One region of the Microtetraspora sp. AC03309 genome, then DNA from elsewhere that is predicted to be linked to it. Evidence: riboswitches for the same ligand, from Rfam matches in the RefSeq annotation. Region 1 holds a riboswitch; the other holds the start of a gene.

Region 1 (4,240 bases):
CGCGTCCTCTCCGAGCAGCGTGGCGGCGGCGGTGTCCGGCGCGCCGAGCGCGTTATCCCAGTGCTCGACCCGCAGGCGCCTGCCGAACCTGCGGGACCACCAGTTCGCGCAGTCGCCCACGGCGACGACGCCGGGGACCGACGTGCGCAGGTGCTCGTCCACGAGGACGCCGTCGTCGAGTTCGACGGCGGAGCCCTTCAGCCATTCGACGGCGGGGCGGACGCCGACGCCGGTGACGACGACGTCGGCGGGGATGCGCGCGCCGGACATGAGCGTCAGGCCGTCGGGGTCGACGGAGCCGACCATGGCGCCGAGCCGGAGCTCGATGCCGGCTTCGCCGTACCAGCCGGTGGTGTAGGCGCCGACGGTGGTACCGAGGGCCGCGGCGAGGGGCGTCTCCCCCGCCTCGACGACCGTGACGGCGCATCCCGCCCTGGCCGCGGCGGTGGCGACCTCCGCGCCGATCCAGCCGGCGCCGATGACGGCGACGCGGGCGCCGGGCACGAGCCGGGCGCGCAGCTCGATGGCGTCGTCGATGGTGCGCAGGACGTACTGCCTGCCCTCACCGCGCAGCCGGATGGGGGTCGCCCCTGTGGCGATGACGAGCCCGTCGTAGGCGAGTTCTCCTTCTGTGGTTTCCAGTACGCCGGTCCCGAGCCCCTTGGCGGCGGTCCCGAGGAGCAGCCGCACGTTCAGGGCGTCCAGGTCGGAGTCGACCACAGTGGAGTCGGTCTCTCCGAGCAGCACCGCCTTGGAGAGGGGCGGCCTGTCATAGGGGCGATGAGGTTCCTCGCCGATCAGCGTGATCCGGCCGGCGAACCCGTGGGCTCGCAGTGCCTCGATGCTCCGTATCCCGGCCAGGCCGGCACCTACCACCACGACGTGATCCACGCCCCGACACTAGATCGGCGACCGGGGCACCCGCCAATGGAGATTTGGTAACGAGTTGAGCAAGTAGCCCGCACAATGCGCGACGACCATGTTGTGCGTGACGCTCCCGATCAAGACTAGTCTTGAGGCGTAAGACGCGCGGGAGCCCGGCGAGCCGGGCTGAGAGGAGAGCACTCCAGGCTCTCGACCGCCAGAACACCTGATCCGGATAATGCCGGCGAAGGGAGCGCACAGATTGCGTGGCTACGACGTGGTCGTCGTGGGTGGTGGCGTGGTGGGCCTGTCGGCCGCATGGCGTACCGCACGGCTCGGCCTTTCCGTGGCGGTGGTGGATCCCGATCCCGGCGCGGGCGCGTCGCACGCCGCGGCGGGCATGTTGGCCCCGGTCAGCGAGGTGACGTACACCGAGGAGCCGCTGCTGCGCCTCGGACTGGCGTCGTTGGAGAGGTGGCCGTCGTTCCGGGACGCCCTCCAGGAGGAGAGCGGCGTCGACGTCGACTACCGCGCCGACGGCACGCTCGAGGTCGCGTACGGCCCGGACGACATGGCCTACCTGGAGGATCTCGCGGCGTTCGAGGAGACGCTCGGCCTGCGGGTGGAGCGGCTGACCGGGCGCGAGTGCCGCCGGTACGAACCGATGTTGTCTCCGTCGGTACGCGGCGGGCTGCTGGCGGCCGACGACGCCTGGGTGAACCCGCGCCTGGTGGTGCGGGCGCTGCTGACGGCGTTCGAGCGGGCGGGCGGCACGCTGGTCCCGGACCGGGTGGCCGAGCTGGCCGAGGCGGCGGACGAGGTCCGGGGCGTACGACTGGCGTCCGGCGAGGTGCTGGCCGGGTCGCGGGTGGTGGTCGCGGCCGGTTCCTGGTCCGCGTCGCTGGCTCCCGGCCTGCCGGTACGGCCGGTCAAGGGGCAGATCCTGCGGCTGCGCGGCCCGAAGGGGTTCCTGACCCGGTGCGTACGCGGGATGGTGCACGGCTCGCCCGCGTACCTGGTTCCGAGAGGCGACGGCGAGATCACGCTCGGCGCCACGGTGGAGGAGCTGGGGTTCGACGGCCGGGTGACCGCGGGCGGCGTGTACGAGTTGCTGCGCGACGCACGCGAACTCGTTCCCGGCATCACGGAGTTGGAGCTGGCGGAGACGACCGTCGGCTTCCGGCCGGGGACGCCGGACAACCTGCCGCTGATCGGTCCGGCGGTCGCGCCGGGCGTGATCGCGGCCACCGGGCACCACCGCGGCGGTGTGCTGCTCGCGCCGGTCACCGCGGAGGCGGTCACGGCGTTCCTGACCGGCGGCGACGTTCCGGAGGCCGTCCGGTCCTGCGACCCGGGGAGGGGCGTCCGATGAAGGTGACGATCAATGGAAACGCCGGTGAGCTGCCCGACGGCATGACCGTGGCGGAGGCCGTACGCACGCTGACGGCGCTGACCAGCGGCGTCGCCGTGGCGGTCAACGACGTGGTGGTGAGCAGGGGCTCGTGGGAGTCGACGGCGCTGGCTGAGAACGACCGGGTCGAGGTGCTGACGGCGGTGCAGGGAGGATGACCGTGAACGACGCGGACGACGTGCTGGTCCTGGGCGGGGAGAAGTTCACCTCGCGACTGATCATGGGGACCGGGGGCGCGCCCTCGCTCGACGTGCTCGACCGGGCCCTGGAGGCGTCCGGCACCGAGCTGACCACGGTGGCGATGCGCAGGCTCGATCCCGCGGTCCAGGGGTCGGTGCTCGACGTGCTGCGCCGGCGGAACATCCGGGTGCTGCCCAACACGGCCGGCTGCTTCACCGCGGGAGAGGCCGTGCTGACCGCTCGCCTGGCCAGGGAGGCCCTGGAGACGAACTGGGTCAAGCTGGAGGTCATCGCGGACGAGCGGACCCTGCTGCCCGACCCGATCGAGACGTTCGACGCCGCCGAGCGACTGGTCGCGGACGGGTTCACGGTGCTCCCGTACATCGGGGACGACCCGGCGCTGGCCCGCAGGCTGGAGCAGGCCGGCTGCGCGGCGGTGATGCCGCTGGGCGCGCCGATCGGATCCGGTCTGGGCGTCCGCAACCCGCACAGCATCGAGCTGATCGCCGAGGCGGCCTCGGTGCCGGTGATCCTCGACGCGGGCGTCGGCACCGCGAGCGACGCCGCGCTGGCCATGGAGCTGGGCTGCGACGCCGTGCTGCTGGCGACCGCGGTGACCCGCGCGCAGCGACCGGAGCTGATGGCCGCCGCCATGCGCTCGGCGGTCGAAGCGGGACGTATGGCGCGCCTGGCGGGCCGCATCCCCCGGCGCCGCTACGCGGAGGCGTCCTCGCCGTCCCTGCCGAGGTTCGCATAACGTTCAGAAACGGTCTCGTTTTGGAGCCGGAGAGCCCTACCCGTGGCAAAGGAGCCGTAAACTCGGGCGGGTGGACACGACGCTAACCGACCCGTTGGTGGGGCAGCTGCTCGACGGGCGTTATCGCGTCGAGTCCCGGATCGCCCGGGGTGGAATGGCCTCCGTCTATCTGGCTCTGGACGTCCGGCTCGACCGCACGGTGGCGCTCAAGGTGATGCACCGGTCCCTCGCCGAGGACCCGCAGTTCGTCAAGCGGTTCATCGGCGAGGCGAAGTCGGTCGCGAGCCTGTCGCACCCCAACGTGGTGCAGGTCTTCGACCAGGGCACGGACGGGTCCACCGTCTACCTCTCGATGGAGTACGTGCCGGGCAAGACGCTGCGCGACGTGCTGCGCTCGCGCGGCCCGCTGCCCGCACGCGAGGCGCTGGAACTCATGATCCCCGTCCTCGCCGCCCTCGGCGCCGCCCACCAGGCGGGGCTCGTCCACCGGGACGTCAAGCCGGAGAACGTGCTGCTCGCCGACGACGGCCGGGTGAAGGTCGTGGACTTCGGCCTGGCCCGGGCCGTCGAGGCGAGCAACCAGACGAAGACCGGCATGATGATCGGCACGATCGGTTACATGTCGCCCGAGCAGGTGACCTCCGGCGTCGCGGACGCCCGCAGCGACGTCTACGCGGCCGGAGTCATGCTGTTCGAGCTGATCACCGGGCGGCAGCCGTACGAGGGCGAGACACCGATGTCCATCGCCTACCGGCACGTGCACGACAGCGTCCCCGCCCCGTCGTCGATCATCTCCAGTGTCCCGCCGCAGATCGACGCGCTGGTGGCCGCGGCCACCGACAGGGACCCGGCCCGGCGCCCCGCCGACGCGACCGCCATGCTGGTCGCCGCCGTGGAGGCGCACCGCACGTTGCCGCGCGGACACACCGGGCAGCATTCCACGCCTCTCGGGGCGGGGTCCGGCACGGCCGGCACCACCAGCACCCCGGGGATCTCCAGTACGCCCGGGACCGCGTACGCCACGGGCG
Region 2 (4,240 bases), on a different contig from region 1:
GACGCCGTCGCACATCCGGACCCGGAAATCGCGCACGTCATGGCGGCCTGCGCCGCCTACGCCTATTCGGGACCGGAAACGGTCTCGATGATCATGGCGAGAATGGGTCTCCAGGACAATCAATGCCGCATGATCCAGACATCCGTCGACGCGATGATGATTCATTCCACCGCATTCCTGATACAGAGCAAGAGCGGAAGAGTCGGAATCCTCTGTTACCGGGGCGCGGAGCCGCACGACGCCGCCCACCGGCTCGGCGACGCCGACCGCGAGCCCGAGCGGATCGCGTACCGGGCCTGCCATCCGTCGGCCACGGTGCACGCGGGCATCTACCGCAACGTACGGGCGACCAGGTACGAGGTCATGAACGCGCTCCGGCACGCCTCTGACCGCCACTCGGTCCGCACATCGCTGCCGAACGGCTCTCCCGGCCTCGACCTCGGGCGCGTCGACGGCCGGCTTGAGGCGCTCTACATCACCGGACACGGCCACGGCGGCGCGATGGCCGCGCTCATGGGCGTGATGATCCGGCACGAGCGGAAGTACCGCGAGGCACTCGGCGACCGCCTGAAGGCCGTCTACACATACGGGCAGCCCATGATCGGGGACCCGAGGTTCGCCGAGGCGTGCGAGCGGGACGAGTTCCTCCACGACAACGTCATCCGGTACATCTACGACCGGGATGTCGTCCCGCACCTCCCACCCTCGACATCGGGCCCCTTCCGGCACTTCGGCCGGGAGTACCGCTATGAGATTCCACACATCCGCAACGTCGTCGCCGACGTGCTGGGCCGTTCGGAATCCCACGCGGGAGGTCACACGGGTGAGTGGAGGACCGGCGGTCACCCGGCCGGACAGGTGCCGCACCTGCTGGGCATGCCCATCTCCGCACCGGCCTTCGTCGCCCGCATGATCCCCGTGGCCCGATCACTCCCCGCGGTGTACTCCATCGACGATCATCTGCCGCACCACTACCTCTCCGCGCTCACTCCGCCCGGAGTGCAGAACGAGTTCGGTGACTAGACGCATGACCTAGTCGGTCGGGCCGGGGCTCCGGGCGTCACGCGCCCGGAGCCCCGGCGGCGCTCACCTGCCACGCCGTACGGCCCGGGCTCCGGACAGGCGGGCCAGCTGACCGGCGACGAGCATCGTCAGGGCCGACACCAGGAACGCGGCCAGCGCGGCGTTCATCCAGGGCTGGTGCGCGAACCCGATCACGTCGCGGACCCTCGCCCAGACGTCGTCCCACCACGCGACCGTCGGGGTCACCGTGACGACCCAGTACGCGACGAAACCGAGGATCCACGGCGGCACCGTCAGCCAGCGCAGCGGGGCGTTCTCCGCCGTGTTCCATCTGTCCGCGCCGCCGAGCAGGAAGTAGTCCACCGCGAGGACCGCGAACATCGGGACGAACACCGCGCCGATGACGCTGAGGAACGCGCCGTAGGAGTTCACGTCGGCGAAGAGCGCGATGGCGATGGTGAGCACGCCGATCACCACCGAGATGATCCGCCGGTCCACCCTCGGCGCGAAGTTCTGGATCGAGATCGACGTCGAGTAGACGTTGGCGAACGACTGGTCGACCTCGCGAAGCACCAGGATGCCGAAGAAGAAGGCGCCCAGCGGCGCCGCGACGAACGGGTCCCAGACCTTGTCACCGTCGTTCCCGACCAGTGCGAGCGCCGCGATGCCGAGGGCCAGACACGCGACCTGCGCGACGGTGTAACCGCCCACGACGCCCGCGAAGGCGCTCCCGCTCGACCGCGAGTGCCGCGCGTAGTCGGCCGCGAGGGGCACCCAGGACACCGACAGCGCGATCACGTAGTCGACGGCCGGCGCGAAGGAGTCCCACGACCCGGCGCCCAGCGACGGCCCCCGGCTGAACAGCGCGACCGACAGCCACACCATCGAGATGATCACGCCGACCGTGACGTACCGCCTGAGCAGCCGGAGCGCGCCCAGCGGACGGATCGTCAACGCGATGGTCAGCAGCCCGGCCACGATCACCCAGACCGCGTACGGCACGGCGGACCCGAAGATCGCCTGGGCGCCTGTGGCGACGACCCACAGCTCGAACGCCCCCCATCCCAGCAACTGGACGATGTTGAGCACGGTCGGCGCGTACGACAGTTTGGCCCCGAACAGCCCTCTCAGCAGCACCATCGCCGGCTGGCCGGTACGCGCTCCCGGGATGGCGGCGAGCCCGACCATCGCGGTCCCGATCAGGCTGCCGACGACGGCCGCGACGATCGCCCCGGTGAAGGTCAGCGGCTTTCCGCCCAGCGGGTCGAGGAGGAACAGCGCCCCGGAGAAACCGAGGAGGCTGACACCGAGATTGGCCCAGAAGGCTCCCTGGTCGAGGACCCCGAGGGTCTTCGGGGCCTCCTCCTCCAGGGTGAGGGGGGCTTCCGCATCGAAGACGGCAGACGCCATCGCACGCTCCCTACGCCGGCATTATCCGGACAGGTTCATGCGGTCGGCGGCACGCCTCGTGGAGGAGCCGCCCTCTCAGCCCGGTCACGCCCGAGCTCCCGCGGTATCGAGTTATCGCCCCGGATTATGGCATTCCCGAGCGAAATGTCCAACAGCGAGGGGCGCGGCGGGGAAGTAACCGACGAGCGAGTGGAGAGCGAGGCACGAGCGACCCCGAGCGAGGAGGGCACGAGTCGCCTCAAGGGCGCCCCGAGCCCGCCGTGCCGAAGGCGCGGCAATCAGACACAGAGGGGCGCGGCGGGGAAGTAACCGACGAGCGAGTGGAGAGCGAGACACGAGCGACCCCGAGCGAGGAGGGCACGAGTCGCCTCAAGGGCGCCCCGAGCCCGCCGTGCCGAAGGCGCGGCAATCAGACACAGAGGGGCGCGGCGGGGAAGTAACCGACGAGCGAGTGGAGAGCGAGACACGAGCGACCCCGAGCGAGGAGGGCACGAGTCGCCTCAAGGGCGCCCCGAGCCCGCCGTGCCGAAGGCGCGGCAATGAGACACCGCGCGTCGGAGATCACGCCACGAAGGGCGGCCTGCCGCTCTCGCTCACCATGGGCAGCCCGGCGGCGGCCCAGGACTGCATGCCGCCGTCCACGTTGATCGCCTCGCGCCCGATGTGGTTCAGCCAGGCGGCGGCGTGGGCTGAGCGGCCGCCGACCCGGCAGACCACGTAGACGGGCCGGTCCAGGGGGACCTCGCCGACGCGGCTCTGCAGCTCGCCAAGGGGGATGTGACACGCGTCGGGCGCGTGCCCGGCCTGCCATTCGTCCGGCTCGCGGACGTCGAGAAGGTAGGCCCCGTCCGGCAGGGATTTCACGTCGATCTCAGGGAACGTCATACCGTCTATTTTCCCAGCCACCGGTCATGCGGGGGCACGGTCGGCCATCCGGGAGCTCCCGGCAAAATCCGGAAGACTCCGAAAGGGTGCCTGAAGAGGTCAGAAGAACGACGGGGCTCCGGCCCCCGCGCCGACTCCGGCGCCGCGGCCGAAGGTGCGCCACACCCACACCTGCGCGACCACCATGACGGGCACGCAGGGCAGAACCACCAGGGTGAGCACGCCCAGGGTGCCGGGAGGCGCCACGTGGTCGAGCAGCCACGGGGTCGCGACGGCCAGTGGCACCGCCACCGGGACGGCGGCCAGGCACGCCGAGCCGAGCAGCGCCCTGCCGGTACGGCCGGGCCCGCCGAGCCGCCAGATCGCGAACCTCCGGCCGTGGAGGGCGAACACCCCGACCACCAGCGCCGCGTAGCCCACCCCGAGCGGGGTGAGCACCGGCCCGCCCTGGACGAGGGCGGCCAGCGCCAGACCCCAGGTCAGGGCCAGGCCGAACGAGCCGACGCAGAGCACGCCGTCCCAGAACGCCCGCCAGGCACGGCCGTCCTGCCTGCGCCGGAACCACAATCCGGCGTCACGGAGCACCCACGACACGAGCAGCCCGACGACCAGCGGATAGAGGGTGAACAGCACCTCGCCCTCCAGGTGGGGGAACGCGCCGAACAGCACGCCCACCACCGCGACCAGCCACACCTCGCCGGCCAGGACGAACGGCGCCATCCCCGCCACCAGCCGGTCCCGCTCCGCGCCGGTACGGCCGAGCACGGGCAGCAGCATGCCGAGTCCGATGTCGAAGCCCTCCAGGGCGAAGTAGCCGATCAGCAGCAGGGCGAACACGCCGAGCCAGAGGATGTCCATCGTCGTCTCCTAGAGAGGCGGCACTAGAGGGCGGCACAGAGAGGCGGCATCAGAGGGTCAGCGC

Evidence for each region. Region 1 has a riboswitch for thiamine pyrophosphate ahead of thiO (glycine oxidase ThiO). Riboswitches for the same ligand answer to the same signal wherever they lie in the genome.
Region 2: linked by a shared signal. The riboswitch ahead of IMZ11_RS32925 (cytosine permease) and the one ahead of thiO (glycine oxidase ThiO) in region 1 are both predicted to bind thiamine pyrophosphate.

What each region holds. Positions count from the first base shown of each region.
Region 1 covers NZ_JADDIL010000036.1:51,279-55,518, reverse strand. The annotation lists gene IMZ11_RS21975 (FAD-dependent oxidoreductase) at 1-891, opposite strand, end outside; TPP riboswitch at 1,020-1,134, shown strand; gene thiO (glycine oxidase ThiO) at 1,127-2,236, shown strand; gene thiS (sulfur carrier protein ThiS) at 2,233-2,433, shown strand; gene IMZ11_RS21960 (thiazole synthase) at 2,430-3,212, shown strand; gene pknB (Stk1 family PASTA domain-containing Ser/Thr kinase) at 3,283-4,240, shown strand, end outside.
Region 2 covers NZ_JADDIL010000072.1:17,001-21,240, reverse strand. The annotation lists gene IMZ11_RS32930 (lipase family protein) at 1-1,023, shown strand, start outside; gene IMZ11_RS32925 (cytosine permease) at 1,087-2,433, opposite strand; TPP riboswitch at 2,423-2,545, opposite strand; gene IMZ11_RS32920 (rhodanese-like domain-containing protein) at 2,995-3,318, opposite strand; gene IMZ11_RS32915 (cytochrome d ubiquinol oxidase subunit II) at 3,418-4,176, opposite strand; gene IMZ11_RS32910 (cytochrome ubiquinol oxidase subunit I) at 4,226-4,240, opposite strand, start outside.